Regions from separate parts of the Exiguobacterium sp. B2(2022) genome, predicted to be linked through region 3. Evidence: riboswitches for the same ligand, from Rfam matches in the RefSeq annotation. Region 3 holds a riboswitch; each other region holds the start of a gene.
What was found. Region 3 has a riboswitch for S-adenosylmethionine ahead of ON063_RS02890 (aminotransferase class I/II-fold pyridoxal phosphate-dependent enzyme). Riboswitches for the same ligand answer to the same signal wherever they lie in the genome.

Region 1 (3,281 bases), on a different contig from region 3:
CCGAAAGTCGAACAAACAGAGAATCCGAACCGTCAATTTGATCAATTGGATGCTGGGGGACCAAAGATCAGCGTTGTGACCGGGATGTTACTCGGTGCCCTCGTCGGGGGTCTCCTCGCCTTACTTAGCTCCTCGAATCGAGAGCAGACGAAACAATCGCTTACGAATGCAAAATCTTCGGTCGGAGGCATCGTGAATGAGGTCAAACAAGATCCAGCCGGTAAGGCATCTCAAGTCATTGAACAAGTGAAGACCGCTTCTGGCAAGATTCAGGAAGTGACTACAGACGTTCAAAACGTATATGAAAAAGTCGTCGGAGAAGTCGATACGGTCAAAGAAGATGTCAATAAAATCGTCGAGACGGCCCAAGAAGCCAAATCAGATTTACAAGACATTGGTGAAAAAGTCGTCGAAGCGAAGGATACGGCGCTTGGACAAGAAACCACTTCGACTGAATCGACGTCGAATGACAATAAGCAGACACCACCAACGACTTGAACCTAAAAAAACGTTTTGTTGATTACGCGAAACGCTTCGCGCCTTCTTCAAGAACTGCTGCTTTATCTGTTTGCTCCCATGGGAGTTCGATATCTGTACGACCGAAGTGACCGTAAGCTGCTGTTTGCTTGTAGATTGGACGGCGAAGGTCAAGCATCTTGATGATGCCTGCTGGACGGAGGTCGAAGTTCTCACGAACGAGTTCAACGAGCTCTGTTTCGCTCAATTTACCAGTGCCGAACGTGTCGACAGCGATTGATACTGGATGTGCTACCCCAATCGCGTAAGCGAGTTGAACTTCTGCTTTATCCGCAAGTCCTGCTGCAACGATGTTTTTCGCTACATAACGAGCTGCGTATGCTGCTGAACGGTCAACTTTTGTAGGATCTTTACCAGAGAATGCGCCACCGCCGTGACGAGCGTATCCACCGTACGTGTCGACGATGATTTTACGTCCTGTAAGACCTGCATCTCCTTGTGGTCCACCGATTACGAAGCGACCAGTCGGGTTGATGAAGTATTTTGTTTCAGCATCGATGAGTTCAGCCGGGATGACTGCTTCGATGACATACTTTTTCAAGTCTTCTTGAATTTGCTCGAGCGTGATCTCTTCTGCGTGTTGTGTCGAGATGACGATTGTATCGATGCGAACAGGATTGTTGTTCTCATCGTACTCAACCGTTACTTGCGTCTTTCCATCGGGACGAAGGTAAGCAAGCGTACCGTTCTTACGAACTTCTGCAAGACGACGTGACAATTTGTGCGCCAATGAGATTGGAAGCGGCATGAGTTCTGGAGTCTCGTTTGTCGCATATCCGAACATGAGACCTTGGTCACCTGCACCGATTGCATCAAGTTCCTCTTCAGTCATCTGACCTTCACGTGCTTCAAGAGCTTGGTCGACACCTTGCGCAATGTCTACTGATTGCTCGTCAATCGACGTCAAGACGGCACATGTTTCCGCATCGAAACCATATTTCGCACGTGTGTATCCGATTTCACGGACTGTTTCACGGACAACTTTCGGGATATCCACGTAAGTTGACGTTGTGATTTCACCAGCTACGAGTACAAGACCTGTTGTGACAGACGTTTCTGCCGCAACACGGGCATTCGGGTCTTCCGCTAAAATGGCATCCAAAATCGAGTCAGAAATCTGATCACAAATTTTATCTGGATGTCCTTCAGTAACCGACTCTGAAGTAAAAAGTCGACGGTTCAATTTTGACATTCAAAAAACCTCCTATAATAAGGGTGATATGTGGACGGTACTCGTTCCCCTTACGCGTTGCTTTGGGACGGTAATGAAAAAAACCTCCCCCGATGACATACATGGGGAAAGGTTGAATCGTTCTTCCTTACCCTCTTATCGTTCGAAGCTAATGGCTTCGCTTCAGGATAGCACCTTTTCCGCATAAGACTTCATGTCGGACGGTTGCTGGGCTTCGTAGGGCCTTGTTCCCTCCACCGCTCAGAATAAGAGTATCCGTTACGAAAACCATCATATAAATGACGCTCGATTATGTCAAGGGAATCAGACGAATTCGTAAAATTTTTCACCGACTTGCAAAACATTTCTGTTTGTGAATCGACAAACATTTTTTTATTTCGTTTCTGTTTTTTAACACCTTGTGATAAGAGAATGTGATAAACTGTTTTTGTAAGAAAGGATACGCTTGTGTTTAATTAGTGTGTCACATATAATTAAAAATGTCATACTGATTAATCGTAATCGCGGAAGTATGCGGATTTCATCCACATCTATTTAGGGGAAAGGTGGGATTCAGGATGGCGACAACGCTCCTGAAAATCGAAGAATTAATTAATGGTGCCGACATGAAACGGAACTTGACGGTTCCAGAACTGGTGGAAGAAGCCATCCAAAATGGTGAAGGTGTACTGACAAAAGACGGGGCTTTATCTGTCAGCACGGGTGCTTTTACCGGACGGTCACCGAAAGACAAATTCGTCGTACAAGATGAAGTCAGCAACAACCTTGTCGATTGGGGAAAAGTGAACCAACCGATCGCGGAAGAGAAGTTTTCAGCACTTCTTGACAAAGTACTCAACCATTTAGAAAAGAAAGACAAACTTTATTACCTCGAAGCGTCTGCTGGTGCCGATGAGCACTATACGTTACCGGTCCGTGCCATTACAGAATATGCATGGCATAGTCTATTCGCAAAACAACTGTTTTTACGCGAATGGCCAACGAAAGGTGCGTTCGACCCGTTCACTGTAATTTATGCACCGAGTTATAAAGCCGACCCTGCAGTGGATGGCACGAACTCAGAGACGTTCATTCTCGTTTCATTCGCCAAGCGCACCATTCTGATCGGGGGAACAGAGTACGGTGGCGAAATTAAAAAATCAATCTTCTCCGTCATGAACTTCTTGTTACCTGAACAAAACGTCTTATCGATGCACTGTTCGGCAAACGTTAACGATGCAAATGAAACGGCACTCTTCTTCGGATTGTCGGGAACTGGGAAGACGACACTTTCAGCTGATCCACAGCGCCACTTAATCGGAGACGATGAGCATGGATGGTCACCGGATGGGGTCTTCAACATTGAAGGCGGTTGCTACGCGAAGACGATCAACTTGTCGCGTGAGAACGAACCGCAAATCTATGATGCGATCCGCTTCGGTTCATTGATTGAAAACGTCGTATTGAATGAAGATCGTACGCCGGACTACAAGAACATCTCCTTGACTGAAAATACGCGTGCAGCATATCCGATCGAATTCATCGACAACGCGATGCTCCCATCACGTGCCGG
Region 2 (3,281 bases), on a different contig from region 3:
TGAAAAATCAACGTGATTGCAGTAGATGTGTTCCGGTGCGACATGACCTCCTAGAATCGGATGGACGAAAAAGTCCATGCCCCCACTGACGACATCAAACCGAAAGCCGTGCGACTGGGTCTCTTGCAAAAACTCGACAAACCCCGCTCGAAGCGTGATGGTCGACTGAAGAAACTCACGATACCGCTCTTGCTGGTTACTCGGGAGCAGGCTGAACATCTGACCGACGCCTTCTCGAATGGAGAGCGTTCGGTTCAAAACACCATCTTTGAGTTCGACCCATTCAGGTGGGGCGAAGCGTCGCATCAACGCGATGATGTTATCTTCTTCCGTGATGGTTCCGTCGAAATCACAGATGACGTGCGTACTCATCGCGCACCCCACGCATTCAGCGCAGTCGATAACGCATCGGTCTCGCTCGTTTTACCGATTGCCTGATCGATTGCTTGGCGGAATGCCCTCGCACCGGCAACCGCACCGTCGGGATGCCCATGAATCCCACCGCCTGCATTGATGACGACATCCGTTCCGAAGTCACGAATCAAATCCGGAACGAGTCTTGGGTGAATCCCGGCAGACGGGACCGTCAGAATCGGTTTCGTCCAATGGGATTCCGTCGCATACGTTTGAATCTGTTGTGTTTCGTCTTTCGGTGTCGAGAGTGAACCATATGGCGACGGGAAGAGCGTCAAGTCCGCCCCGGCGAGTCGAATCAGTTTCCCGAAAAGGAGGGAATGACGAATCGATCCGGTCAACGCTCCCGCGAAAGCGGGATGTGCCAAAATCGGGACGTGAATCTCAGGGTCTTTGGCGAGCTCTCGTAACGCATCGAGCCCGTACGTATACACATTGAACAACAGTGCGGTCGCGCCTGCCTCGATCAAACGTTTTGCCTGGTCGCGTAAGGTGAAAACGGGTCCGCTCAACGTGACGGCGTATAGAACGGAACGACCCGTCAGTTCTTGATGTTCTTGAATGATCGATGCCCCGACCCGTGCCCGTTCGATCGATGGGGTGAGCGGGTTGTCATATAAAATCTCATCGTCTTTCACGAGATCGATGCCACCTGCAAACTGGTCACGAAGTTGTGTCGCCAAAAAATCAAGGTCACGCCCGATGACGCCTTTGAAGATGCTCATGGCGAGCGGTCGGTCGTGTACTTGAAGGATGTTGCGGACACCTTCGACGCCGAATGCGGCACCCGGAAAGTCCGATGCGAGCTCATTCGGGAACGATAGGTCGACAAATTGGACGTTTGGGTCGAGCGACAGTTTTCCGAATGTCGTCGTCAGAATGGACGAGAAGTCCGGCGTCACATTATGTAGCGGGTAACGAATCGAGAAACGACTCGTCGTTTCCTGTTGGGAGGTATCGATGACCTCGCCACGGAACGCCTGTAGTTGATGCTGTTCGAGATGGTTCAATTCGGTCCATGTTCCGACGGTCAGCTCATGTGCGATTTTCTCAGCCACGCGTTCGACGTGATCGGTATGTTTGATTTCATAAGTTGCGATGATTCCCATAAGTTCCTCCTTTCAGGTCAAACAAAAAATGACCTCATGCCAAGGCAAGAGGTCATTCGAAAACAATGAACTCTTATCTCTCAGCGATAGCTGCAAGAATTAGCACCGTGCCATTTCTGGTCGGTTGCTGCGACATCATCGGGCTTGTCCCTCCGTCTGCTCTTGATAAGAATAGTTGTGAAGTTGTGAAATTTAATTGAATTTTTACATAGAATCGCTCACTCGTCAATTCCTTTTTTTGAGAAAAAAAGTTTTAAAATAATGTTTCTATATATGCGTGTCAAAAATAGGGAGTCGACCGAAAATAGAGGATTGACAACTAGCGTGCCTAGTCCGTAATATTCGTCTCAACACGTCAAACACAATTACATCATTTACTCTTATCGCGAGTTGGCAGAGGGAATTGGCCCTAAGACGCCGCAGCAACCGACCATTTGGCACGGTGCTACATCCACCAGACATATGTCTGAAAGATGAGAGGAACAACCAATTTGGGTGTGCCTCTTTCTCGCGGAGAAAGGGGCTTTTTTCATGCATAGATTCAAGAAAGGGGAAAATCATCATGGCTTATGAGGCGTTTACAGAACAAAGTGTCGTCGAACACGTTCGACAGTTGGGGTTACTAGAAGAGGGGATTGCAGAATGTGAGGAAATCGGAGATGGAAATTTAAATCTCGTCTTTCGCATTCGTCAAGGAGAAACGTCATTGATCGTGAAACAGGCGTTACCGTATGCAAAAGTCGTGGGAGAGAGCTGGCCACTCACGCTCGACCGTTCGTGGATTGAACAACTGGCACTCCGTGAGTTTTCAAGAGTCGTACCGCAATTCGTACCGGATGTAATCGGGAGCGATCGTGAACTTGCCTATACGATTTTGGAAGATTTGTCAGCGTTTGAAATCGTCCGGACGGGCTTCCTAAAAGGAGAGAGCTATCCGAATTTGGCGCGTCACGTCGGTACATTCCTCGGTGAAACGTTGTTTGCGACGTCTGACTATGCGAACGGACCGCTCGCCAAGAAACAAATCGAAAAAGAGTATTACAATCCAGAGCTATGCGACATCACGGAAAAGCTGATTTTCACCGACCCGTATCGTGATGCAGAATCGAATCAAATCGAAGCGACCCTTCGTCCGGACGTGGAACAACTGTGGTCAGACCTCGCCTTGAAAATTGAAGTGACGAAATTGAAGGTCGGCTTCGTGACAAAACATGAAGCGTTGCTACATGGAGATTTACATACAGGAAGCATTTTTGCGACGCGTCAAGAAACGAAAATCATCGATCCTGAGTTTGCGTTTTACGGCCCATTCGGTTTTGACATCGGTCAAATCATTGCCCATCTGGTGTTCTCGACATATGCGCATCCGTTGAAGCGGTTCGAACGCTTCACAGAAGTGCTCACTGTTTGGGAGACGTTCGAGAAAACGTTCCGTACACGCTTCACACAGGCGGTCGAACCGTTCAACACAGTAGGATTCGTGGACGAACTGTTGCCATCGATTTTGAGTGATGCGATCGGCTACGCAGGCTGCGAATTGATTCGACGGACGGTCGGTCTAGCGGGCGTTGCTGACTTAGAAACATTACCAGACAACCTTCGGATCGAACGGAAACGTCACGCCCTAGAACTTGGCACGCGTCTCATCAAACAGCGTCATCAGATTCAATCCATCGATCAGCTGATCCCGGTTCTATCGGAGGTGCGGGTATGAGTGTGCAAAGCATACATTTCGATGCCGACACGGAAGTGTTGACG
Region 3 (3,281 bases):
TTGCTTGAGTGATTGAAACATACAGGTCACCTGCTTTATTTAATTTTAGACACAAAAGGGACGTCATATGCATGAAGGCATACGACGTCCCACGTTGTTTATGCATGCCTAGTTAGGCAGGCGTCTTAGATATGAATCAATCGAAGAGGTGCCTGCCAATCAGTATGAACTTGAATGAATGGTTTCGAAGATACTACTGACATGGGAACCTCTCCTTTCTGTTAATTGTTGTTCTTCTCTTCAACTGTATGACACATTTCATCAATGTGTCAACAAATTATTGGGAGGATTTAGAGTAATTCATTTAAATTTTTTCGATTCAAACGATAATCAATCAGTCTAGACAAGACGACTTGAATCATCGCCGTGATCGGGACACTCACAAACATGCCGACGAGACCGAATAGACTTCCTCCGATGATAATCGATGTGATGACCCAAAACGGAGTGATTCCGACGCTGTCACCCAAAATCTTCGGCCCGAGCCATAACCCGTCAAATTGCTGCAACAAGAAGATGAACAAGAGCACCAATACGGCGGTGAACGGATCATAGAAGTAAGTGATGATAAACGCTGGGATCATCCCCAGTAGCGGACCGACGTATGGGATAAAATTGAGCACCCCGACGATGACACCAAGAAGTAACGCGTATGGCGCCCCGATGATTAAGAGTCCGATGACAGCGAGAACACCGATGATCAGACAATCGAGTGATTTACCGATGATGTATCGTTTAAAAATGTAGTCCATCTCCTGAAAGATATCGATTGTCGTCTTCGCAGTGCCCACTGGTAAGAGCGCGTAGAGAAGGCGTTTGAACATGCGAGCGAAGACTTCTTTGTCTTTTAACAGATAGATGGAGATGACAATCCCAATCAAGAAGTTGATCAATGTCATCGTGAAACTAGAGACATAACTGACAGAAGAGAGGACGGCCGTCTCGACCCATCCGGAATAACGATCCTCGAAGCGTGCAAAATCAATCGCCTGGGCGATCGTCGCATTATAGTCTTTCAAGTAATTGTTTACATCACCTAAGAACGCATCGATTTGACGGATGTAGACGGGTAACTCCTCGATGAGTGATGAAAGACTCGAGTAGATCCGCGGGAACAACGTGACGACGGAGATCGCTAAAATCCCGATAAACGTGATATAGACGATGAGCAGACCTTGATATCGCTTCAAATGGAACCGTTCTTCAATATAAGAGAGTACGGTGTTGAGTAACAAAGCGATGGCAATCCCCATGATGATCGGGGTCAGTAACTGAAACGTGTACTGCAAAACACGTGAGATGGTATCCGGTTCACTGATGACCCGCCATAAGACGAGTAAAATCAGACCGATCACACTGAGTTTCCAAATAAGTTGACGATTAAGCTCCAATGCTCTATCCCCTCATACAAATATAATTTTTCTACTCTTTTACTATGAATGTTTTTTGAAAAGGATTCAATAGATGTTCACTTTGAAAAAAATGTTTGACACCGTTGGAAATGTCTGGTTAACTTAGGGACATACAAAAATTACATAGCGAATAACACTTTCTATCAAGAGAAGCGGAGGGACTGGCCCGATGAAGCTTCAGCAACAGATTGCAAAATACTGTGCTAATTCCAGCAAGGTGACCTTGAGAGATGGGAAGGTGGTTGACTACATACGTCTGTATTGAGCACCCCTTTCCTCAGAAAGGGGTGTTTTTTCGTATCAGGAGGAAGAATCATGGCAGACAGACGTTCACAATTATTAAAATCTTTACCGACGCAACACTTCGTCGGATTAGCAGAAGAGGTCGCAGCGGTAGAGGCAAGCGGGAAGAGCGTCATCCGACTCGGGCAAGGGACACCCGATTTACCGACGCCCGCTCCAATCTGTGAGGCGCTCGAACGTGCCCTCACGGACCCGACCACACACCAATACGGTCCATTTCGAGGACAGACCCGATTGAAACAGGCGGTCGCATCATTTTACTCTCGTGAATATGGTGTCGAACTCGACCCGGAACGAGAAGTCGCCATCTTGATTGGTAGTAAATCAGGTTTGATCACACTCCCACAATGCCTTCTCGAACCAGGTGACGGGATTTTGCTCCCGAACCCGGGTTACCCGGATTACATCTCTGGAGCGAGGCTCGCAGGTGCGGAAATCATCGATTTGACGCTAAAAGAGGAACATGGCTTTCTTCCGAACTATTCAACACTCGATCCGTGCCATGCGAAACTCATGTATTTGAACTACCCGAGCAATCCGACTGGGGCTGTCGCAACACCAGCATTCTTTGAAGAGACCGTCGCGTTTGCGAAAAAGCATGATGTGATGGTCGTCCACGATTTCGCTTATGGAAGCATTGGGTTCGACGGTTATGTTCCACCGAGCTTCCTGCAGGCAGATGGTGCGAAAGATATTGGAATTGAAGTATACACGATGTCGAAGGCGTTCAATATGTCAGGGTGGCGTGTCGCGTTCGCGGTCGGAAATGCCGATATCATCGAAGCCATCAACACATATCAAGATCACGTCCACGTCTCTGTCTTCTCGGCCATTCAAGAGGCAGCGATCGTGGCATTAGAATCCCCGCGTGACTTACGTGACGACCTAGCCTCACTTTACGAAACAAGACGAAACCGATTGATTAATGGGTTACGCCGGGCGGGGTGGGAGATTGAGGCACCAAAGGGTTCGTTCTTTGTATGGGCGAAAGTACCTGAGGGGGATGCAAAATCGTTCTCGACAAAGTTACTCCACGAGGCGGGAGTCGCCGTCACACCAGGCTACTTCTTCGGAACAGAGGGAGAGCACCACATCCGTTTCGGTCTCGTATCGTCTGAACAGAAGATTGATGAAGCGGTAGAACGGATTGAGAGACTGTTTGCAGCCTATGAGGAGGTACATTTGTGATTCGTCAGGCCGTGCTCGAATATGACCATTCGCATAATGCGCTCGAGGACCTTCATACGTTGATTGGGAATCGGGAGGCACTCGTTTTGAGAGGATTGAACGGATACGGTGAAGCGGTTCGCGTGTTCCCTCGTCTAGCAGAAATTCCGAGTGTACGATTTTACGGTGAATGTTCAGACGAAGAAGTAAATCGTTTGAATGCCTATCGACCAGACGTATGGATTGCCGTCGGCGGAGGTAAATTGATTGATACGGCGAAGCGGATTGCATTCGCTCAGTCAGTCCCGCTCATTGTTGTCCCGACACTCGTATCAAACTGTGCAGCCTTCACACCACTGAGCGTCATCTACAGTGAGGAAGGGTCTTACATTCGCTATG

Region 1: linked by a shared signal. The riboswitch ahead of metK (methionine adenosyltransferase) and the one ahead of ON063_RS02890 (aminotransferase class I/II-fold pyridoxal phosphate-dependent enzyme) in region 3 are both predicted to bind S-adenosylmethionine.
Region 2: linked by a shared signal. The riboswitch ahead of ON063_RS08940 (2,3-diketo-5-methylthiopentyl-1-phosphate enolase) and the one ahead of ON063_RS02890 (aminotransferase class I/II-fold pyridoxal phosphate-dependent enzyme) in region 3 are both predicted to bind S-adenosylmethionine.

What each region holds. Positions count from the first base shown of each region.
Region 1 covers NZ_JAPEHX010000025.1:2,263-5,543, forward strand. The annotation lists gene ON063_RS06665 (hypothetical protein) at 1-498, shown strand, start outside; gene metK (methionine adenosyltransferase) at 521-1,729, opposite strand; SAM riboswitch class I at 1,862-1,981, opposite strand; gene pckA (phosphoenolpyruvate carboxykinase (ATP)) at 2,287-3,281, shown strand, end outside.
Region 2 covers NZ_JAPEHX010000037.1:19,071-22,351, forward strand. The annotation lists gene ON063_RS08935 (2-hydroxy-3-keto-5-methylthiopentenyl-1-phosphate phosphatase) at 1-372, opposite strand, end outside; gene ON063_RS08940 (2,3-diketo-5-methylthiopentyl-1-phosphate enolase) at 369-1,523, opposite strand; SAM riboswitch class I at 1,594-1,695, opposite strand; SAM riboswitch class I at 1,901-2,003, shown strand; gene mtnK (S-methyl-5-thioribose kinase) at 2,086-3,237, shown strand; gene mtnA (S-methyl-5-thioribose-1-phosphate isomerase) at 3,234-3,281, shown strand, end outside.
Region 3 covers NZ_JAPEHX010000009.1:5,020-8,300, forward strand. The annotation lists gene ON063_RS02880 (MDR family MFS transporter) at 1-21, opposite strand, end outside; gene ON063_RS02885 (AI-2E family transporter) at 291-1,391, opposite strand; SAM riboswitch class I at 1,550-1,649, shown strand; gene ON063_RS02890 (aminotransferase class I/II-fold pyridoxal phosphate-dependent enzyme) at 1,728-2,903, shown strand; gene ON063_RS02895 (iron-containing alcohol dehydrogenase) at 2,900-3,281, shown strand, end outside.